DNA from 4 places in the Aurantivibrio plasticivorans genome. Region 1 is predicted to be linked to each of the others. Evidence: predicted binding sites of a transcription regulator. Region 1 holds the regulator's gene; each other region holds the start of a gene.

The links. Region 1 encodes FNR, which switches genes on or off when oxygen is low (the NO sensors DNR and NnrR bind a similar motif). Its sites were predicted from a motif close to TTGATNNNNATCAA; they were not measured.
Region 2: the regulator FNR is predicted to act here: its motif matches at 2,295-2,308, upstream of ACZ5NB_RS04590 (Hsp20/alpha crystallin family protein).
Region 3: the regulator FNR is predicted to act here: its motif matches at 2,662-2,675, upstream of ACZ5NB_RS12170 (DnaJ C-terminal domain-containing protein).
Region 4: the regulator FNR is predicted to act here: its motif matches at 1,957-1,970, upstream of ACZ5NB_RS02400 (putative zinc-binding protein).

The regions. Positions count from the first base shown of each region.
Region 1 covers NZ_AP036020.1:1,554,396-1,560,187, forward strand. The annotation lists gene ACZ5NB_RS06915 (hypothetical protein) at 1-224, shown strand, start outside; gene ACZ5NB_RS06920 (hypothetical protein) at 247-477, opposite strand; gene ACZ5NB_RS06925 (BolA family protein) at 810-1,124, shown strand; gene ACZ5NB_RS06930 (hypothetical protein) at 1,210-1,740, opposite strand; gene ACZ5NB_RS06935 (DUF4202 domain-containing protein) at 2,143-2,727, opposite strand; gene fnr (fumarate/nitrate reduction transcriptional regulator Fnr) at 2,782-3,537, opposite strand; gene ACZ5NB_RS06945 (DUF484 family protein) at 3,849-4,991, shown strand; gene ACZ5NB_RS06950 (glutaminyl-peptide cyclotransferase) at 4,924-5,778, opposite strand.
Region 2 covers NZ_AP036020.1:1,041,768-1,047,559, reverse strand. The annotation lists gene ACZ5NB_RS04600 (multifunctional CCA addition/repair protein) at 260-1,495, shown strand; gene ACZ5NB_RS04595 (pteridine reductase) at 1,524-2,267, shown strand; gene ACZ5NB_RS04590 (Hsp20/alpha crystallin family protein) at 2,400-2,828, shown strand; gene ACZ5NB_RS04585 (TraR/DksA family transcriptional regulator) at 2,918-3,232, shown strand; gene ACZ5NB_RS04580 (universal stress protein) at 3,305-4,108, opposite strand; gene ACZ5NB_RS04575 (zinc ribbon-containing protein) at 4,396-4,854, opposite strand; gene leuS (leucine--tRNA ligase) at 5,168-5,792, shown strand, end outside.
Region 3 covers NZ_AP036020.1:2,708,913-2,714,704, forward strand. The annotation lists gene ACZ5NB_RS12150 (hypothetical protein) at 1-1,025, shown strand, start outside; gene ACZ5NB_RS12155 (hypothetical protein) at 1,030-1,392, shown strand; gene ACZ5NB_RS12160 (hypothetical protein) at 1,398-1,745, shown strand; gene ACZ5NB_RS12165 (CopD family protein) at 2,138-2,593, opposite strand; gene ACZ5NB_RS12170 (DnaJ C-terminal domain-containing protein) at 2,775-3,755, shown strand; gene ACZ5NB_RS12175 (chaperone modulator CbpM) at 3,770-4,075, shown strand; gene ACZ5NB_RS12180 (ABC-F family ATPase) at 4,822-5,792, opposite strand, start outside.
Region 4 covers NZ_AP036020.1:525,355-531,146, reverse strand. The annotation lists gene ACZ5NB_RS02405 (LysR family transcriptional regulator) at 1-917, opposite strand, end outside; gene ACZ5NB_RS02400 (putative zinc-binding protein) at 2,032-2,439, shown strand; gene ACZ5NB_RS02395 (hypothetical protein) at 2,635-3,369, shown strand; gene ACZ5NB_RS02390 (enolase C-terminal domain-like protein) at 3,359-4,507, shown strand; gene ACZ5NB_RS02385 (TonB-dependent siderophore receptor) at 4,749-5,792, shown strand, end outside.

The DNA.
Region 1 (5,792 bases):
TGACATCGTTGACCGTCGCTACGGATGCTCCGCACACGTCTGATAGCGTTGTGCAAGTTTGCGAGCAATGCTTGCATACTCTGAATTACTCAGGTTTCGATGCGGTTCGGGCTCGTCATCAACGCTATGCGCAACATGTGCTGCAAACGTTTAAATTATCTGAATATTTTAAGGCTTACCCTTCGTATCCCATTACAGAAAAAAAGACGTCATTACTTTTTTAAGACGTGCGGGAAATCAACGGCGTCAACTTAACTCACGGCCTGGTGGTTGAAGCGATACGTTTGGTGACTCATCACCTTGATGAGTAAACGCGTAGTAATCATCGGCGAGTGATTTATCTGGAGATCGTCTATCGGTTGATTTGCGGCGTTTGCGGTTATAGAGATCTATGTCGAGCTTCTCACAGGGATCATGGTCAGTACGGCGATCATTATTACGTCGATCGATAAAGACTGGAGAGTTATGGCTATTCATTTTCTGGACCTACCTTCAACCCTGAACATGCAAAAATCTCAGAGCGACAACTAAATTTCAACGGGTGCGCCTAACGCTCACAACGACTGTTAAAAGATCTTGAGCGACAGAATCGAGGTTAATGCTAAACGCAAATAATGGTATCCGCTAATATCGAATTACGATTCCCGAGTCCTTCGTTATGCTTTGAATACCACTATTGGTTAATTTTTAGCACAAAAGGCGTAAAAATCGAGCGTGTAGGTGTAAAAATAACCGAAAATGGCGCAAATATCATCGTTGATCAGCGTTATAATTTCCAAAATTATTGGCAAGCCTAATTAGGAGCTATAGTGGTTATTCAGCAGATGATCGACAACAAACTAGTACAGGGGTTGCAGCCAGTTCACCTCGAAGTTATTAACGAAAGTCACATGCACAGCGTACCGGAGAATTCTGAAACTCACTTTAAAGTGGTTGCGGTCAGTGAAAGCTTTGAAGGCAAGCGGCCCGTGCAGCGACACCAGCAAGTGTATCAGCTGCTACAAGAGGAAATGAGTCATGGTGTACACGCCCTGGCTCTGCATACTTACACGCCGAAGGAATGGTCAGAACAAGTCAGCGTGACGGATTCACCCCAATGCTTAGGGGGAAGCAAAGCGGAGTAGTTTAGGGTGAAGGACCCTTACTGATTACCCATAAAAAGCCCGTTAGGGCTTTTTATGGGATTGTTGAACTCAACGTTTAAGGCAATTAATTTCGAACAAATTGACCTTTGAGCATCATGACAGTCTTATGATCGTCCACCATCTTGAAGAGTGAATCAAACTTTCCACCAATGATGGCCGTAGGAGCGGTTTCTTCACTTTCAGCGACATAAGTGACGCCATTAATCGCACTGGCGAGTTCGCTGGCTACGTCGTCCATTGCCGAGAAAATCTCTTGAGTGGTTTTGTCGTCTTGAAAAATTCGACCGTTTTTCGTTGCGACAAAGTAATTGTCACATTCGACCAGCCATTCTTTGCGTTGCTCCACAAAGTTTTGAATGTTTTTCATGCGGCGCTTATGTTGGATATTGATGCGGGTATCGCGGTACTTTTCCAAACTTCGCACATCACCTTCTACAAATGACGCTTTAGTATCCTCGCAAAATTTCCAAGACAGGTAGCCAGGGAATTCTGAACCTTGCAAGGCTTCCGCTCTATCGCGTTGGCATGCTTCATCACATGCGAATACTGGGAATGCTAACGCCAGCAGGAAACTGAGACCGAATAATTTTTTCATGGTGGTGTCCCTTATAATTTTATGTTGTCAGAGTAAACATCACACTGTTGTTGTGATGTATATCACAGGCCAAAATCAAGTCAACGCCATTACTTAGCTCGTAACTAAATAGTCTTAGGAACTGATTTTTATAATCAAATGCACCAAATTGTGGCTATTAAAGCGCTTAAATCGCTATTCTGAGGTTATAAAAACCCTAATTGTGTTTAATAATTGACCATTTTTGAGGTGTTGGAGCGATCCGCATTTCAGCAGTTTTTTCGACCGTTCATTCTCAAATGGCGCACAATCCGACGTTGGCTGTCACTCTTTTTTGCCTGTGTAGTCACGGAATAACGGTGTTTGACTGTGCTTAAGATGAAGCATCAGGGGAGAGGGGTGCCAGAAGAGGGCAACGAACGACTAAGCGAGTGCTTTCTCAATAACCGCTTTTTGCGCATCACTGAGAGTCAGTTTAAGCGCGGCATCTTGGCCTTTCTGGCTCATTTTGGCCCAGGTTTTTTGCACTATCGTAATGAGCTTCTCTGGGGCTTGGGTATTCGCAAAACCGGTCAGATAGAACTGGATGAACACCAAGCAAATAACGTCCTCAAGCGTTTGAGCATCACGGTTGTTACGTAATTGGGCTTTGGTAAGTAGTACCTTGGTGGCATCAATAGTCGCCTCATCGTAGCCGTTATCGCCCATCAACTCGGCCACTTGTTCTGCATGAAATTTACCTAACTCTCGCCGCCATTGAAGGTATCCAGCCCGTGTTTTGGGGTATTGATCACGGGGGATGGCCCAGCGCTTGATGTGTTGTCCGCGTGCGGCAATCTGTAGCGCTTCACTTGCGTCTGGTGCGTAAGTCGCCAAGCACTCGCTCATACGCCTGCCATAGATCAATTCTTTCGGCTGCGGTTGCCCATCAACGACTTCGGTGTTTGCGTCTTCACTGTTAACGTGATCAATAGCGGCAAGTGTTTGCTGGAGGCGAGATTCAGTCATCGGTGCTACATTAGATTTTGGTAAAAAGTAAGGTAATGGCGGGAGTAGCTAATGCTACGCCTCATCTACGACATTGACATTCGCCATCTTTTTTAGCGCATTAATGTCGAGAATACTTATCTCTTTTTTATCTGCAGAGATGAGCCCTTGTTTTTGAAAGCGGCTCAAGGCTCGGCTAACAGTTTCGACGGTTAGCCCAAGGTAGTTGCCTATATCGGCGCGGGACATGGGCAGGCGAAATTCGGTCGCAGACAAATGACGGCGTCCATTACGTGCAGAAATACTCAGCAGTAAAGTGGCTATACGTTGATCAGCACTGTTTTTACTGAGTAACGTAATGAGTTGCTGATCGGTGCTAATTTCCCGACCGAGCAGACGGAAAAGATACCGCTGCAAGCTGGGCAACTGGGCGCTAAGCTCTTCTAATCTGGAGAAGGGAATTTCACAGACGGCGGATGTTTCTAATGATATGGCCGCATTGGTATGGCTGCCTGTAGCGATACCATCCATGCCTAGGATTTCTCCCGGTAGGTAAAAGCCTGTGACTTGCTCTTGTCCTTCGCCTGTAATCGATATTGTTTTCACCGTCCCGCTGCGCACAGCATAGACGGACTTGAACTCGTCTTGTGGGTGGAATAAGTACTCGCCTTTCTGCAATGGGCGGCCGCGCTGGATGATTTTGTCGACTTTTGCGACATCATCGACGTGCAGGCTAATAGGGAGGCAGATGGTATTAAGGCGGCAGTCACCGCAAGAGATATTTGGGTTGACGTGACAACGAGGATACACGTTACAGGAGGTTTCGGTCATAGGATTTATCCACACTCTCGCCTAGTCGTTAATCAAGCCCATAAGAGGCCTTTAGCACCTCATTTAGCGGGGCTCAAGGGTAGGGTAAGAGTGGCAAAGTGTCAAAAATATCTTATTTAAAATCAATCAAATGCGTGGTGCATAGTTTAGTAAAATACTGGGTTAAAGGAAGGCATTCATCGGAGAGTTTCCTGAGTTTGGCTGTCATAAGAGCGACGAGTCACAAAGATGAGTGTCTATTTGAAGAATCATGCGACTCTTGGGGCTACAATAGGAAGTAAGCCTGAATATATGAGGATTTAACAGCGTCTATGACCGAGCCCGAGGACTATCAACGTCTGCGTCAGACGGTAACCAATTTGCTGCTCAGGATTGAGGAGAATCAGCAGATTCAATCACGCTTCCATGATTTTGAATTCCAGTTGTTATCCTGCAAACGACTTCAAGAGCTATTAGAGAAGTTGCTATTAGGTGCGACGTCTCATTTTGATCTGGCGGCAGTCAGTCTCATTCTCTACGACCCTGATTATGCCATCTCTGGTTTGTTAGATGACGTTGAGCTTGATGGGGCGAAACACCTCGTACAAGTCCGTCACAATGCCGAGTTTTTTTTCGGACTTTATCAGCAGCAGCCACGGGTTATTTTAGGTCCGCTCGACGTGTTAGCCGCCTCTCGACTGTTTCCTGGTGCGCCTACTGTCGGCAGTGCTGCATTAATGCCATTAATGCGGCAAGACAGGCAAATTGGTAGCCTGCATTTCGCTAGTCACTCCGCGAATCGCTACAGTCCAGATAAGGGGGTTAGCTTTATGTGGCATCTAGCCTCCATGGTGGCTATCTGTATCGAAAACTGTGTCGCGTTAGAGCAGCTCCAGCGTCAAGGCCAGGAAGATACCTTAACGCAAGTGCGGAATCGTCGAAGTTTTGAAGAAGAGTTCACTAAGGAGTTGGAGCGTTCCGCGAGGCATGGCGAGCGCCTATCCTGTATGTTTGTTGATATGGACCACTTCAAAAGTATTAATGACTCCTATGGGCACCAGGTTGGTGACCAATGTCTTCGCCAGGTTGCTAAATTGATTAGCGCAGAGATGCGCAAAACGGACTCGCTGGCGCGCTACGGTGGAGAAGAGTTCGTCGCTCTGTTACCCCATTGCCATCTAGAAGAAGCCGCAACCATTGCCGAGAGGGTGAGACTCGCAGTGGCTAACAACCCATTTTATGAAGCTCCGGATAGGACAATTCCGTTAACCGTCTCTATCGGTTTGAGTACTTGGCAACCGCAAGATGATAACCACGAGAGTTTGCACCAAGTGCGCGAAGGGTTGTTGAAAAACGCTGATTTAGCCATGTACGAAGCGAAAGAAAAAGGGCGCAATCGAGTGGTCACTAATCAGTTTTGGTTGGCGGCAAGGGCAACTTCACCAGATAGCGATACTGCCAACGTTTGCCAGTGACCCAAAATGCATCGTGATACGCATCGTATGCGATCCCATTTAACACATTTTGGCTGCTCCGATTACCACTACGATTGTAAAAACCTTCTTCCTTAAGCAGCGCTTCGCCATTTAATTCCGCGATGACCTTTCCGGTATCGCTGTCAATTCCATAAATAATATGACTGCGCCATTGATTCGCCCAAATGATGCCGTCGTGATACTCAAGCTCATTAAGTTCGCTGACGTTAGACCCGTTCTGTGTGACCGATATTGACTTAATAGGGGTAAAAGACTGAGGCTCGCGAAAAGTTAAAATATGGCTGCCGTCACTCGTAATCAGTTCTGTTCCATTGTGGGTTAGTCCCCAGCCCTCACCTGAATAGCGATAGGTATTCAGTAGTTGGAGGGTTTCTTTATTGAACCGCCACGCAATGCCTGCCTTCCAAGTGATGAGATAGAGTGAATCCCCCATGATCGTTAACCCTTCCGCAAAATATTGCCGAGGAATACTGAGGTTTTCTCTTTTATCGGGTGCCGCGCGAGGATAGCGTTGGATGAAAGACTGGTTGTACAGACCGCTACTCACGAAAAAAGTATCGTCGTCAACGACAAACCCTTGTGTGAAAATTCGCTTATCTCTCGGTTCTTTTTTTTCAATCTGTAACGGGATTTGGTGTATGGCATCGGCGTCGCAAAACACAGGCATTGCCAATAGGGTAAACAAAGCTAGGACAGTGGCCGGTAAACGTGCACCAACGGCAAGAGCAGAAAAGTTATCAAGCGAGTCAATCGAATTTTGTTGCATGCGCCGAACCCCAG
Region 2 (5,792 bases), 510 kb from region 1:
TGCAATACACTTAGGCGCACGCACGGCACGACCGACGCGCCACGCTGACGTACGTCCGGCTGTCGGGGTGTTCTGGTTAGCAAAAGAATTCAAACGGGCCATTAAAAAACCAATGATTAAATAATTTAAATACGTTCGATTGATTTAAGCAGAGGCCAGTTTAAAAAGCAACAACTCAATTCAATTTGACTGTTGTTTCTATTATTGGTGAGTGCTTTATAATGACAGCCACCAATAAAAATAGTGTTTAAACAGAGCTATGGACATCTTTCTGGTAGGCGGTGCAGTCCGCGATCAATTACTAGACTACCCATTTACTGAGCGCGACTGGGTGGTAGTTGGCTGTGATCCTGAAACCATGCTCGCGCAAGGCTTCACACCGGTTGGCAAAGACTTTCCCGTGTTTCTCCACCCCGACACTCATGAAGAGTACGCACTGGCCCGGACCGAAAGGAAATCTGGACACGGTTATAAAGGCTTTCAGTTTCATACATCGCCGGATGTTTCCTTAGAAGAAGACCTGCAACGCCGCGACCTCACCATCAATGCCATTGCACGAGATAGCGCTGGCAACATAGTCGATCCGTATGGTGGAGCGAATGACATTCACAACAAAGTATTACGCCATGTTTCCGCGCACTTCGCGGAGGACCCTGTACGTATTCTTCGCGTAGCCCGGTTCGCGGCTCGCTATGCTCACCTTGGATTTACCATTGCACCAGAAACGCTAGAGCTAATGTCCAGCATGGTCACTAACGGTGAAGTGACTCACCTTGTCAGCGAGCGTGTATGGAAAGAAACTGAGCGCTCACTCAGCGAACGAGCACCCCATATTTTTTTTAGCACCTTGCGTCAATGTGGAGCGCTACAATTTCTATTCCCAGAATTGGATCGCCTGTTTGGCATTCCACAACCCAAACAGCATCATCCAGAAATTGATTGCGGAGTTCATAGCTTAATGAGCCTAGAGCAGGCCAGTATTTTAAGTCAATCGCCAACTGTGCGATTCGCCAGTCTAATGCATGACCTAGGCAAAGGCATTACACCCGAAGAGTTCTGGCCAAGTCATAAAGGCCACGAAAAGATGGGGGTTAACGAAGTCAAACAGCTGTGCAAGCGCATCAAAGCCCCAAATAATTTTCGTGAACTCACTGAGCTGGTCAGTGAGTTTCATACCCACTGCCATCGAGCGACGGAACTAAAGCCTAAAACCCTTCTGAAAACCCTAGAGAAGCTCGACGCGTTCCGCCGCCCTGAACGATTTAGGGAGTTTCTGTTAAGCTGTGAAGCTGACTCGCGAGGCAGAACCGGATTTGAAAACCGCGATTACCCACAGGCTAAATACTATAGCGACGCACTGGATGCCTGCCTAAAAATTTCACCCAAAGAAATTGATGCAAGCATTTATAAGGGCAAAGCCTTTGGAGATGAATTAAGCCGCCGAAGAACATCGGCTTTAATGGACTTTAAAGCCAGTCGGCTGACTGCACAATAACCACATCACACTATTGGATTAATAACACATGAGTTATCAACCTGTCGTTCTAATTACGGGCGCTGCACGCAGGATAGGTGCCGAGGTAAGCTCTCTTCTTCACTCCTCTGGCTTTAATATCATTATCCACTGCAACCAATCCCTATCGGAGGCGGAGGCATTGTGTGAACAATTAAATCGTGCTCGTCAGGACTCGGCTGCCATTGTCTCCGCCGATCTTTGCGACTTACACAGCATCAACAACCTAGCCAAACAAGCGACCGAAAAATGGGGACGGCTCGATGCCTTAGTCAACAATGCTTCCAGCTTTTATCCAACTGCCGTGGGAGAAATCAGTGAAAGCACGTATGACGACCTGTTTGGCACAAATTTGAAAGCCCCGCTTTTTTTGAGTCAAGCCTGCGCACCCGCACTCAAAGAAGCTCAGGGTTGCATTATTAACATGGCGGACATTCATGGAGAGCGGCCTCTTACCGGTTATCCAGTTTACTGCATGGCCAAAGCGGCAAACATTATGCTAACCAAAGCACTCGCTAAAGAATTAGCTCCCGATATCCGTGTCAACGGCGTAGCCCCTGGCGCTATTTTGTGGCCTGAGAACGCTGCGGAGTTAGACGAGCGAGCCAAAGATATTATTATTGACCGAGCCGCACTAAAGCGCATAGGCAACCCGCAAGATATTGCGCAAACAATTCTATTTCTTATTAAAAACTCACCGTATATAACTGGACAGATTATTGCGGTCGACGGTGGAAGAAATCTCATAAGTTAGTGACTAGTTAGAAAAAATAATCATCCTTTGATTTAGCGCAACACCCCTTGTAATTCTAAAAGCTACCCTAAAGTTAGTCAGTAGAGTTTGATGTCATTGTTTTCTACAGCACTAATACTGAAGGAGGCTAGCATGAGCTTAATACCACGTAGCAGTTTATTTAATTTAGATGATCTGTTTGACGGCTTTTGGGCACCGGCGAGGTTGTCACCAGAGTCACCGAGTGCAGCGTTTTCGCCTCGGGTTGATGTCACTGATAAGGACGATCGAATCGAAATCACCGCCGAGCTACCCGGCGTTAAAAAGGATGATATACACATCCACCTTGAGAATGGTGTTCTCACGTTGAGCGCTGAAAGCCAACAAGAAAACAAAGAAGAAAAGAACGGCAAAGTTATTCGCCAGGAACGTCGCTATGGTACGTACATGCGCAGTTTTCAGCTTGGCAGTGGCATTCAAGAGTCTGATATAACCGCGCAATTTACTGACGGCGTATTAATCCTTTCAGCCCCTAAAGCAAAAACAGCTGAGCCGGAGCGCAAACGTATAGAGATTAGCTAGCGATGTAGGTTGCGCCTCGGTAGTTTCGGGGCGCACGATAACTTCTCCAGCCTTCCGTTTATTTGCTCCCCTCCATTATTAGGAACAACATGAAAACCGACGAAATTAAAAGTCTTTTAGCAAAGCAAGAATCAGAACTTACCACGCGAATTAGCAAGATAGAATTAGATTTACGGCGTGAGCACAGTCGTGACTCCGAAGAGCAAGCGCAAGAAAGAGAAAATGACGAAGTGCTAGAAGCTCTCGCAACTGAAGCCAAAGAATCTCTAACGCACATTCAAGCTGCGCTTCAGCGAATTGAAGATGGGTCGTATGGTCGATGTGAGAGCTGCGGTGAGGATATTGGCACGGCAAGGTTAGAAGCGATTCCTGATACCGTGTTGTGTATTCAGTGTGCCGATTAGTTTGGCAAACTTTTTATTAATCAATAAAAAAACCGGCCAAATCAGCCGGTTTTTTCTTAGAAGGAAGACGAATCAGTTCAACGTCATTACATCCATATCTAAGCGCGATAGCAACTTCTCAGATGTATTACCTCGCATAGCCGCTAACATACCCTGTCTTGCCATGGTACCAATCACGACTACATCCGCATCGAGTTCTTTAGCCACGTCTGCAATCACATCGACAGGCTCACCTTGCTTCACGTGAATATGATCTGCTGAAACATTGGCCTTGCGCGCTAGTTGGCCTTTATCTGGATATTTCATCGAATCCGAATACGCCGTGACTAAATGTAAGTCAGCGCCATAGCGCTCAGCCATCCAGGCAGCTCGAACCACAATAGCGACATTTAACTCGCGATAGCGTTCAGAGTCAGAGCTAGTATTGATCGCGGCCAAAACAGTTTTGCGCTGCGCGTCAGCATTGGGGCGCACTATAAGCACCGGGCATTCCGAGTTGCGCAATACCATCCACTTCGCATCAGTAAACCAGGTTTTACGCTCAGAGGGGTAGTCAGGTAATAAAATTAAACTGGGCTTGATGCGGGCTGAGGTATGCAAAATGGCATCTCGCCATTCTAAGCTCCAGCAAAACTCGGTTTGGTAAGATAAATTTTCTTCCTGGAACGGTTTAATCAAGTCTAAAAACCATTCACCAGGTCGATAGACTTTTCCATTTTCCGCTTTGGTATCAACCGCATCTGGATCAACGCAGATTAAAATATGAACCTTAGGCTTTTCTGGGCGGATCCGCGAGGTTAACAGAGCACGTTCCAGCGCGGGGTGCTCATCTTGGGTGGGATCGACAATAACAAGTAACTGCTCTTGATCAGACATATAAAACGAAATCCTCCGTGTATTCTGGCAGCCGTCGATCAGACGACAACCCTTGATAATAATGTTAGTAACAGTAAACCAGGCTAAGGGTCTATAAAACAAGCTAAAAGAACATGAACCACTCTAAGTGACTAAAAGCCCAGCACTAGCCAACAGCGCCCACTACGGTTAAAAAATCAATCCGAACGCTCAAAGTCGTGAAAGCTTCAGGTGTGTACGCGTCGCTATTGCCTTCATTCATCATTAGTAAGTGTAGTGGAAAACGACGGCACGCAAAATGATATACATCAGCTGCGCCGTATCTGATATAGCTCGCAACCACAACTGGTACAAGGCGCTAAAGTCACAGTTCCGTCGACAACACGTAGCTTGCCACAGCCAACACAACGTAACTCAACGTCCGTCGCGATTTCCCCCGCCATTAAACGGTTCTCGCCTTTCTCCATGTATTGATCGAGCTTGACCCAGTCAAGCGGCGTAGGATTAGCAGCCTGGAGCAGCCACTGCCCTGCGAACTCCTCCAGGGTGTGAGTTTCAGCTTTTAAGTCTTCCCAAAACTCTTGTACGCCATGCAGATCGTCTTTCAGGTATTGTTTCAATAGACCGGCTTTACGTTGCGCCAAGTCTTCAACATCCAACTCAAGCTTTACCAGCTCGTCAACCTCCTCTTTGAAGGTATCTCGCAAGCGCTCCAGTGGATTGCGCTGCTGTCTTTCTTCTGTCTCGTCCATATCATATTCGGCCATTTAATCTACTCCGGCACATCTACTTACTGCGTTAAAACTCTGTGTAGGCCCTGTCTTGCCGCTACTTGAACGTCACCCCGACAATTCCTTAGGGAATTCCACATAAGGCCTACAGTGGTTCGGTGTGATGAGGGTATAATGCGGCCCTTTCTGGCCAGAGTCCATGCCCTGGCGCAAGACTTCGATAATTAGAAGCCTTGCCTCAAAAGATTGGCGATCAGCTACATCGCTCTAACGCCAGTTTGAGCACACCAATGCGACCACTTTGCAAGTATAGGTCGTGATCCATCGTTAAATTAGGTCGAAATACATAATGGAAGAGCATTACAACCACGCCACCATCGATGCCGAAGCACAGGCTTACTGGCAAGAAAATCGCAGCTTTGAGGTAACCGAAGACCCCAGCAAAGATAAGTTCTATTGCCTGGCGATGTTCCCCTACCCCAGCGGCCGCCTGCATATGGGGCATGTCCGTAACTACACCATCACCGATGTAATCGCTCGCCACCAACGTATGTTGGGCAAAAACGTCCTCCACCCAATGGGCTGGGATGCTTTCGGTTTACCCGCAGAAAATGCCGCAATCCAGAATAAACTAGCGCCCGCCAGCTGGACGTACTCCAACACGGACTATATGCGCAAGCAGCTCCAGGCCCTGGGCTTTGGTCTAGACTGGAGCCGCGAAGTCACCACCTGCAAACCGGACTACTATCGCTGGGAGCAATGGTTCTTCACTCGCCTTTATGAGAAAGGTTTGGCCTATAAAAAAGTCTCCGCTGTGAACTGGTGCCCTAAAGACCAGACTGTATTAGCAAACGAGCAGGTCGTCGATGGATGTTGCTGGCGCTGTGACTCACCCGTAGAGCGAAAAGAAATCCCACAGTGGTTTATTAAAATTACCGAGTACGCAGAAGAGTTGCTTGAAGGCCTGGATGAGT
Region 3 (5,792 bases), 1.2 Mb from region 1:
CGGCGCAAAAGCTCATAACCCCTCCATCAAAACCGCTGAATATCTCAACAAATTTCGCGCAATACCAACCTGTTAATTTACATTCAACGTATCAAGAATACCGCGGTCTCATGTGGGGGAATATTAAGTTATTTTCGGGGCAGCTGTTCAACCTTGAGGTAGGGCAAGTAATCGTCATCGAGGCTAGCGCGAAGCGAGTCATTTTCCATAAAATCCAGGGTTCTCCTGGTTTTCCTTCAGGTGTCTATCTGCAAGCCCCAAGCAGCTTCATCACCGAAGTAACGCTAGGCGATTGGGCCGCGAAATCAGCTCAAAGAACCGCTGCCGCTGCGCAGCTTGCAGAGTGGGAAGTACACTTTATTGTAGGTTTTATTGGTGCATCTAGTTGGGCAGGATTTGCGCTAGTCTTTGGAAGTGACATTGTTGTTCAAACGATGGGTGAACGAAAAAGAAATAGTGATTACAAGGCTGGCTTGAAGGATATCTTCGCCGCTGATTCTGAACTATACAAATACTCCCCTACTCTTAGAAAAAAGATCTACCAAACAATATTTTCACACGCAGCGTCAGAGCCGGGTCAATTGGCCGCGGACTTCGGCGAAAATTACCTCGTCGAGGCGCTCAAAGATGAAAAAGTCACAGGTAGAGCGGCAGGTGCAATTGCTGCCAAATTTTTGGTAAATCCAAAAAACAAGAAGCTAACCGCCTTTTTCATTCTGAGCACTGTTCTCATGCAGGTCGCAACCAAATCAGCCACTAAGGCTATACCAGCAGCTTCTGGCGCGCTAAAGGATAAATTCAAAGCGCTTGTACCTAATATTGAAAATATTGACCCCAACAACCCACAGCAAATGGCGCTTGTGGTAAATGAATTAACTGCTCGGTTTAAAGAGCTAGGCGTTGAGGTACAACCTCAAGAAGCCGCAGTGATTATTTCCGAGATAAAAACACATCCAACTGAAATATTTAACGCTCTTGCTAAAATGCAAGATGGATTCGGCACAATTGCCAATGCAGGAGGGTAATATTTTGAGAAAATTTCTATTTGGAATACTGATATTAGCAGTTCATATTAACGTATTTGCAGACCAAAATACTTTAGAACAACAAGCTACTTCCTACTGCGAGGTATTTTCCCCATCAAATTGGGAAAAAATGAGGCAGGAAGGCCTAGCATTCGATGAGATGCAAAGAAAGTTCACTAACCAACTGAGTAATGCGGTTAGTGACGAAAGCCTTTATGAGGCCATACACAGCACCACTAAGGTCGGCGTTGATGTTGACACCATGTATTCGACCTTGGTGGAAAATATTTCTGCGGTAATTGGCAGCCCTTTTTTATGCCCTGACTTGAAAGTATATTACGAAGAGCTGGCAAAGTATTCTAAATAGTAGGTATGACTTCATTCGCTAAAAATATTTTATTTTATCTATTAATCGTTAGTTTTGTTTTATCAGGTCTGTTACTGGCGACCGGGCTTCAATTCTCAGCAGTATTCGAAGCAGCAACGGAAGCATACCTTGGTGAGCAGAGCCCTATTCTTGGTTCGAAGTTTTTAGATTTTCTCTTTACACCTGCATCAAGCTCTATTGCTGCACTTGCTACCGCTGGCTGTGCAGTTTTTTCTTTCTATTCCAATAAGAGACGAAACTGGGCTATTGGCTTATTCTTAGCAAGCCTCATTGTTCTAGGCTTATTGGCCTATATCGCTTACCTCTATTTAGTGACAACAAAACTCATTTGAGATTTTTTAGCGGCATTTTACCCCCCTTACAAACCGCCGCGCGGAGGATTAATTTCTAAGGCATTTTTACAGGACGTAAAAATGGACTCACCACATCCTGTGGTTCGGTCTTCGACCAGCTTGAAACACAGCTGCCCAAATTTGATCCAATCAAATTTGTAGCGATGATGAGACATGACGTCGATTCAGAACGACCTAGGGAAAATTAATCTGAAGTGAGGGAAGCCGAAGGCCGGTTTGTGAGGCGCCATGGATTCGCTACATCCGTGTAGCTCAGTCTTCGACCAGCACAAAACGCGGCTGCCCAAATCTTGTTCCTGACAGATTTGTCTTTTTGGTTCTGTTTTTCTTGGGCGAGCAAGAAAAATGAACTTGCTAGCAGTCAAGACTGCTTAAAAAAACCTCCCTCCCCCAGCGACTGCCACCACAACCAACCCCAACACCAAATTCACCGCAATTAAAATACGAATTTTCCCCAGTTGCTTGCCACCTTCTGGCCAGTTCTCTTCGGCGACGGCTTTGCTTAGCCGTTTGTAGTGTGCAAAAAACACATGACCGTAGATGGCCATCATGAATAAACCAAGCAGCATCATGATATGGACGTACGGCCGCGTGTTTGCCATGCCGCCGTAAAAGCCGAATATCATCCAGAAGCCGGTGGCTAGCAGTACGACGACGGCAATGGTTACCCAGAAAAAGAATTTACTGAATACCTTGCTCCATAACTGGAGGCGTATGGGTGGCTCTAACAGTTCGGCAGCGACTGGGCGCAGTGCCATATACGCGAAGAACATGCCGCCCACCCAGACGACGGCGCTTAGTAAGTGGAGAGTGAGAGCTATAGGCATGTAGCCTCCTGGTAGTGGCTAGTCTTTGACGTTCACGATAGTTAAACGCAGTGTCCCATTCTTTTCTATTGATTTGAATCATTCTCTTGATTCTCTCTCGCTAGTCCGCATCTTTAACTTGGAGTAACCTATCTAGCGCGTGGTGAATGCGGCTAGATTCCGACTGATCGTGGGGAAACCTATGGAATTTAAAGACTATTACAAGACCCTTGGTGTTGATGACAATGCGGATACGAAAGCGATCAAGACAGCTTATCGTAAGCTGGCACGTAAGTATCACCCAGACGTGAGCGAAGAACACGACGCTGAGGATAAGTTTAAAGAAGTTACCGAAGCCTACGAGGTACTGGGTGATGCTAAGAAGCGCGCCGAGTATGATGAAATTCGCCAGTACGGTACCCAAGGTGGTGGTTTTCAACCCCCTCCTGGTTGGCAGCCCGGTGGCGGTGCTGGTGGCTTTGACTTTAGCGGCGCTGGTGCTGGCGGCGGCAATTATTACGAAGGTGATTTTTCAGAGTTTTTCGAGAACATTTTTGGCGGCGGCTTTAGGCAGCAAGGGGGCCAGCAAGGGCCCAATCGAAGTCGTTATAGTAGTCGTGGGCGCGATATCGAGTTAGAAATGCCGATATTCTTGGAGGATACTCTTAAGGAAGGCGCGCAGCAGATTTCTTACAAACTTCCGCATTACAGTGTCGACGGCCAGCGCTTGGAGGATGTGAAGAAAACGTTAAACGTGAAAATCCCAACCGGTGTAGCCGATGGTGAAGTGATTCGGCTCAAGGGCCAAGGCGCACAAGGTGTTGGCGACGGGCCCAGTGGTGATTTGTTTTTAAAAATTCGCTTGGTCCCCCACCCACAGTTCGACGTGGAAGGACACAATCTGATTATTACCGTGCCGCTTTTGCCGTGGGAAGCAGCCCTGGGAGCGAAGGTTACTGTACCCACACTTGAAGGGAAAATTCAGTTAACCGTCGCTGCCAATAGCCAGTCGGGTCAGCGTTTACGCATTAAAGGGAAAGGCTTACCCCACAAAACGGGCCGTGGAGATTTGATTGCTGTGTTGAATGTTGTTATGCCGAAAACCACCAGTGATGCCACAAAAGAAGCGTGGGAAGCGCTGGCTAAACACAATACAGAAAACCCACGAGCCGATTGGAATTAAACGCGGAGCTAACCATGACTGATCACATTCATTTAGATATTACGATTCATGAGCTCTGCGATACGGCGGACCTTACTCGAGAGATGCTGATAGATTTGATCGAGCATGGCGTCATTCAGCCACACGGTACTACGCCCGACAATTGGTTGTTCTCGGCACACCACGTCAGCCTCACCCGTCGCGCCGTGCGACTACATCGCGACCTAGATATTGAATGGCAGACGATAGGGTTTGTTTTGCAGTTATTAGAAGAACGCGACCAATTACGAGAGGAAATTGCAATGCTGAAGCAAAGGCTTTCAAGATTTGAAGTTGAATGAGAGTCGGAATGAATCGGCATCCGCCGATGGTGAGTTTATTTGTGTCGGTGTTGACCGAAACAACTTCCTTTTTCTTGCTCACCCAAGTAAAAGGAAGCAAAAAGAAGGGTGCCCCATAAACCGGCCCAGCAAACAAGCTGTGCTTCCTTCATTGCAATAAATTGATTGAGGCCGCTCTGATGATACTTCCTGTACCTTCAGAGCTAGATTGCACGTCCTACGCAATTTACCTGAATAAATTCATTCCCATTCAGCGGTTTCCAAGGGGAAACAAAAGAACAGATTAAAAGGCAACAGAGCCTAATTTCCCTATGAGTTCCACTTGGTTTGCCCTTATTTTCCCTTACAGTAGGCCGAATGCAGCAACAATTATTTAGGTAAATCGTACACGATGTACGATTTGACTCGGTACGTCGTGTACCTCGGCCTTCGACCAACGAAGTTGCCCAAATTTGATCCGTTCAAATTTGTAGCTATGCCGCTACAGGACGTAGCGTCATAGCGACCTTGAATAATTTTTGCGAAGTGAGGGAAGTCGATTGTTTTTAAAATCGACCCAATGTGGGATGTCGTTTTTCTTGCCTACTTCTTTTTGGACAAGCAAAAAGAAGTCGGTTGCCCCAGTCAATCACTGGAAAAACACTCTGAGAAGTGAAAAAAGTGACTTGTTGCGGCCAACCGCCGCAAATTTTTTTGAGCTTAATGCTAAACCCAAAACTTTAACCCACCCTGCCAAACGCTATCAACTAATTTCTCGCACTGGCCGCCGCCATTTCCTGGCTCGACAGATATTCGTCGTAAGTACCTTGGAAATTAATCAGGGTTTTATCTTTAATTTCAATAATATTATTGGCTAGCGATGAGACGAATTCACGATCGTGGGAGACGAAGATGAGTGTGCCTTCGTAATGCTCTAGTGCGAGGTTAAGTGCTTCGATGGATTCCATGTCTAGGTGGTTGGTGGGTTCGTCCATGATGAGTACGTTGGTGTCTTGCATCATGAGCTTGCCGAATAACAATCGGTTTTTCTCCCCACCGGAGCAAACTTTCACTTTTTTCAAAAAGTCATCGGAAGAAAATAATAAACGGCCTAGCGTCGCGCGGACGATTTGATCATCGTGATTGGGTTTGCGCCATTGGCTCATCCATTCAAATAAGGTGAGGTCGACGTTAAAATCTTGGGTACTGTCTTGCGGGCAATAACCGAGGGTTGCGTTTTCTGACCATTTAATAACGCCTTCGTTAATCGCAAGCTGATCCATCAAACAGCGCAATAGAGTTGTTTTACCGGCACCGTTCTCGCCGAGTATTGCTAAGCGTGACCCAGCATCGAGAATCAGGTTGCCTTTGGCAAACAAGCTTTCGCCTTCAAAACCGTGGCCGACGTTTTCGAGAATTAGCGCTTGGCGATGCAGTTTTTTATCTTGCTTAAAACGAATATAGGGCGATTGTCGGCTAGAGGCTTTAATGTCTTCGAGTTTGATTTTTTCGAGTTGTTTGGCTCGCGATGTGGCCTGTTTTGCTTTGGATGCGTTTGCCGAGAAGCGGCTGACAAATTGTTGCAAGTCGGCTATTTGGGCCGATTTTTTCGCGTTCTCGCTGTGCAGCCTTTCTTGGGCTTGTGTCGCAGCGCGCATAAAGTCGTCGTAATTGCCGGGATACACACGAAGCTCGCCGTAGTCGATATCAGCCATGTGCGTACAGACGGCATTTAGGA
Region 4 (5,792 bases), 1.0 Mb from region 1:
ACAATAGACAGTATTTTTTGTCTGATATATTGGTGAGGCGCAGACGACTCAACACGCCGATGAGTCACCATCACATAATGGATATAACTTTCTTCTTGTACTGGGAGCTTTATGGCTGCCAAACCGACACCCAGTGCCGGATGACGAGTGATAAACGGCGGCCCAAACAAAACGCAATTAGTTCGCCTAACGACTTCGATAGCAGAAAACATGTGTGACGTTTCAAACACGACTTGCGCTTGCTGTGGTCGCCCCAGCTGTCCCATTTCTAACTCATCAAGATCGGGGACATACAAGCCGACCTGGGGATAGCGCTGCACGATGTCCAGTAGCTCCTGCCAGTGACTAATTTCTTTTTTCGCTGCTCGCAATGGGTGCGCCTGCCGCACCAGCAATACCGGTGGCAGGCTTGCGATAGGATCAAGCGTAAAATCGGAGGGATACTGAGAATGTTTTACATGAATGGCGATGTCTAAATCGCCAACCGCCAGGCGCTCCAATTGATGCTCGATACGAGTGATCGAGACAATTTTGATGTTGGGCGCTTCGTGTTGCAGCTCTTCAATCAACGTTGGCAACACCACCATACCAACGTATTCCGGAATCGCGACTTTGATCTCACCGCTGTAGGTCCAAGGATCAAATTGTTGTTCGACAACCAACCCCTGCACACTCTGCAAGATAGCGGTCAGCTCGTTTTGTATCTCCGCTGCACGAGGCGTTGGCACCATGCCATGACTACTGCGAGTAAACAGAGGATCACCGAATAAGTCACGCAAGCGGCCGAGCGTTTTACTCATCGCGGACTGAGTGATAAACAACCTATCGGCTGCCTTGGAGACATTACACTCTTCAATTAAAACCTGGAGTGCAACCAATAAATTGAGATCTATACGGGCTAACTGTCGTAAATCCATTGGCATCTAATATATGAATTGAAGTCATGATTATTTTACAGTGATGCCACAAAAAGACTATCAAAACTCAGTAAAAACCCTCTCGCACGGCCGCCAAGCAGCGCTACAGCCGATTAAAGCAATGGGGGTAGAGACAATTTATGAAAATTCTCGTGTCACAATAACCAGCCACGTCATGGTATGAATCTGTTTCATTGTTAAGATGACTTTCTACCATTTGAAACATATCACCCCGGAGCGTATCTTTACTAGCAATTGAACAGCAACACCATTTGCCCTCAGGGCGGAGTAAGTATCATGTTTAGCTTAATTACCTTTAGCGTTTACGCAGTTCTATTAGCGGTAGTCGCTTGGGAAGATTTACGCATGGGTTCAAGCGAGTTTTCACTCAAGGCTTAAGCCCAAGCAAACCCCCGTGAGAATGAGTCAGTCAATCTCCTCTTTGTTTTATCACTTCTAGCTTCATTTGCCCGACTCCCCGTCGGGCTTTTTTTTGCCCATTATTTTATATCAGCTCTCTCTTGCCTTTGAGTACACACTGAAACCGGCTCTTAGTTAAAACATCACACCGTAAGGAAGTCTTGTTTTGAGGGGCTAAAAACGCTCACCTGAATCGGTAAGTCAAACAGCGTACCAACACCGCCATGATATGAATTTTATTCACTGTTAAGATGATTTTCTACCATTTGAAACATATCACACCAACCCCTATATTTACACTCAAGCAAGACGAAACGACAGCAGCACAGGAGGGATTTACCATGTTAGTCGCTACAGCATTTGCACTTTATTTTACTTTGTTAGGCTGGGTTGCCTACGAAGACTTGAATTTGGGTGGTCAGGCTTCGACGTTTAAAGCCTAATCGCTCAACTCCCCCCTCGAGGATGAATCGTTCATACTCGTGACTTCACTTCTCAAATCTAGCTTTTAGTGCCCATCATCTTGATGGGCTTTTTTTATGCTCGGTACCAAGTTGGCTCAAAACAATAATTTCTGCGACAAACTGCCCAAAACAGGACAGACAGATACTGCGTCGGGCTGATCTACATCAATTCAAAAATAACCCGTTCCGTCAAAATGGCAGATCACATCTACTCAGTGACGGTCAGCTCCATGTCGAAAGTTATTCCTTTTAAAAAACGAGGCGTACTACCGATTATGTTCGCATGCAGCGGGCCATCGGATTTGGCGCAAGTGAGCAACGATATTGCCATTACCTTACATAATTTGGGTTATGTAGAAATGCTAAGCCTTTCAAGTATAGGGGCGAGCATTGAATCAGTTATCGATAAAGCAAAAACTGATAGGCCTGTTTACGTCATAGAGGGGTGCGATACGAGTTGCGCCAAACGTTGTTTGGAATCTCACGGCATTCAGATCGAAAAATATATAAACCTCAACGCACTTAATGTGACACGCCATACTCATCACAATGTCTCTTTTGCAGAAGGCGCGCGTTATTTACGTCTCGTTTATCAAGAACTGGGCATCACGCGTCGACCTCGACTTGAAATCAAATAGCGCTGAACCCGCCAAGATTCCCGCACCATTTCATCCGGCATATGCACTACGACCCATTTTCTCTTACCGCATGATTACGATATTGATCTACCGCCAGTTGCGATACAATGCCGCCCACACCTTCAACGCACGACATGCATTCTGAAATATCGCAGCAGACCAATCGTATGCGTGGCTAATTTTTAGGTATAGGTCGTGACAACGCGTATCCAAATCATCAACACATCAGAGATTGACCCAACACTCAACCAGCAGTTGTGGGAACTCTACAAAGATGCGCACGCTATTGATTTTGAACAATTCAGCTCACGCCATCAGCAATTAGACAAAGTAGCACTATGTTGGGATAAACGAACAGAGCGCCTAGTAGGCTGTATCGGCATTCGTTTTCAAGAGCTTCCTCTCGATAAAGGGAAGACCGTACCGACATTATATTTTGGGCAGGTATATATTCTTCCAGAATACCGCGGTCGTCTACTTGTACAACGTACAGTCATTCGGCTAATGCTTCACAGCAAAGTAAGCCACCCGTTTAAAACAGCCTACTTTTGGACGGATGCACTGTCGTACAAGCCATACCTAGTGATGGCAAACAACCTCGCAGAATATTATCCAAGCCCATTGTTTGCTACACCACCCGCAATACACTCACTGATGTTGGCGATTGGAAAACGATACTACACCGACAGCTTTCAAGAAGAGACGTGCACTGTGCACAAGCCATTCCGGTTGCTAACGGATAAATCTGTCGTCATTACCGAGCGAGATTTCTCGAATCCATTCATTCGCTTTTACGCTGAACGTAACGCCGGACATGCAGAAGGCGATGGGCTACTCTTAGTTTGCCCCATGAGTATCAAGAATTTACTGCATTTCGCTTGGCGACGTTTGCGCCCGAGGCGCTCCTCGCGACCAGAATATGTTCGTTAAGCGCGTCAGCATTTTTCAAGTTAACCTACCGCTGCGCGCTTCCTTCAAACACGCTTTGATTGAACGAAAAGGTTCCCAATCTCTATTTCTACGCATTGATGTATCAGGGGAATCTGATTGCGTCGGCTGGGGAGAAGCGCTACCTCGAGATTACGTCTCTGGCGAAACTCTCGCATCCAGCACGGCTGCACTTTTAGCCTGGCGTCCCCAGCTTGAAGGCCAAGCCCTCGATAGCTTTGACGCTTTGCGAGCGCACTGTGCTTCCTTTGAACGCGCGTTTCCTCGTGAGCGATGCGCATTGGCTGCGCTAGAGTTAGCGCTGCTCGATGCCTGGAGCCGCTCCACCGGAGATACCATCTGCAAATTTACCGGCCAATTAAAAAAACAAAACCTACAATACAGTGCCGTAATTTCCGACGAGTCGCCACAACAGCTTGAACGGTTATTTTCACTTCAAGCTCAACTCAGACCCAAAGATATCAAGCTAAAAGTAGGTAAAGATATAGCGCGCGTCAAAGAGCAATTAGCAGCCACTCGACGCTTTTACCCCGATGCAACAATACGGCTTGATGCGAATGGTGCTTGGCAGTCAGTCGCTATGCGAGACGTCATTGACGTAATACACCAATTTTCAATCGACGCTATAGAACAACCGTTTTTAACGGGCGCAGTGTCAGCACAAGATCTTGCAGCACTAACAACATATCGCCAGCAGCTACATCGAGATAGCCAATGTCTGTTAGTCCTTGATGAGTCGATTTGTTCCGTCGCCGACGCCAAAGCCCTGATCGACGCCGAGGCGGTTGATATTATCAATATCAAAATTTCAAAAATTGGTGGCCTGCTGGCTGCTTTAGAAACTCATCGCATCGCCAGCGAAGCAGGCATTATTTGCCAGCTGGGAGCTAATGTCGGGGAAAGCTCGTTGATTACAAACGCCGGACAAATTTTTGCGGCCTGCGCAGGCGATCTTATTTACCACGAAGGTGCTTTTGGTAGTTTATTATTAGCAGAGGATGTCTGCTCAACCCCCACAATGTTTGACAGCAACTTTTCAGTTAACGTTGAACATTTTGAACATTCCCTCGGCTGGGGCATTCCCGTAAACCAAATGGTACTCGAGCGGTTCAGCCGTTAGATAACCCCCAAGACTTTTTCTTCCCCTACCCTCCTGACACTAACTTTACCCCGCAAACAATCAAGCAAGCTTTCGGCTCTGCAGGCCTAGCTTCTACGCGAACCTCTAACTTCACCAAAGTCCTCATAGACAAACGTGCGCCATAATAGTTATGATATATTGTATCTTTATGGTGATCTATCCAGCTAATCAGCAGCAAATGACACCGTAACGCATCCAACCCAATTATTAGGAGCCAACTGTGAGAACCCCCTACGCGTCGACAAACGTGCTGTACGTAGCAGTACTTTTATCCTGCACATTCCCATTCAATTCTGCGTTCAGCCAAACCAGTGAAGCAAAAAGCGCTGAAATAGAAACCATTGTCATCACGGGCACACGACAAGCGTACCGGGGTCAATTCACCACACTAGAAACACCTCAATCGGAACTGACGCTTGACTCGGAAATTCTACGCAATGCAGGAGCCATCGACCTGAACCAGGCGTTAGATCTTTCATCATCAGTCGCTCGCCAAAATAACTTCGGTGGGCTGTGGAACAGCTTTGCGGTTCGAGGATTTATCGGCGACGAAAATCTTCCCAGTAATTATCTAGTGAATGGGTTTAACGCAGGTCGAGGTTTTGGCGGGCCACGTGACCTCTCCGGCATCGAATCGGTCGAAGTGCTGAAAGGTCCTCGCGCAGCGCTGTACGGCCGCGGCGAACCTGGCGGCACGATCAATCTTGCCACTAAGCGCCCAACCTTTGAGAACCACACAGAAGTAAGAGTCTCTGCGGGTAGTTTTGATACTTACCGCGGCGATGTCGATTGGGATAGCGCTATCTCTGACGCCGTCGCTTTTCGCTTGGTCGGCTTTTACGAAGATGCAGAAAGTTTTCGCGATACCGTTGAAACGACTAAATACGGGCTAAGCCCATCGGTTGCCGTACGATTTAATGATCAAAGCCAGTTGGTTTATGAAATGGAATTCAGTGACCAAGAAATCCCATTCGATCGTGGTGTTATTGCTATCGATGATAAATTAGGTGTTATTCCTGAAAGCCGTTTTCTTGGCGAGCCGAGCTATGGGCCAATAGAAACCGATGTACTTGGTCATCAAGTAGAATATCAACACGATTTTGATGGTAACTGGGTGGGCCTAGTTGGCTTCAACTACCGTGATACTTCGCTTGAAGGCTATGCATCAGAAAATGGCTTTGCAGCTCCAGATCCAAATGGCGATTACAATCGCTTTACGCGCTATCGCGACTATGATGCCACCTACCAAGTATTCCGCGCTGAA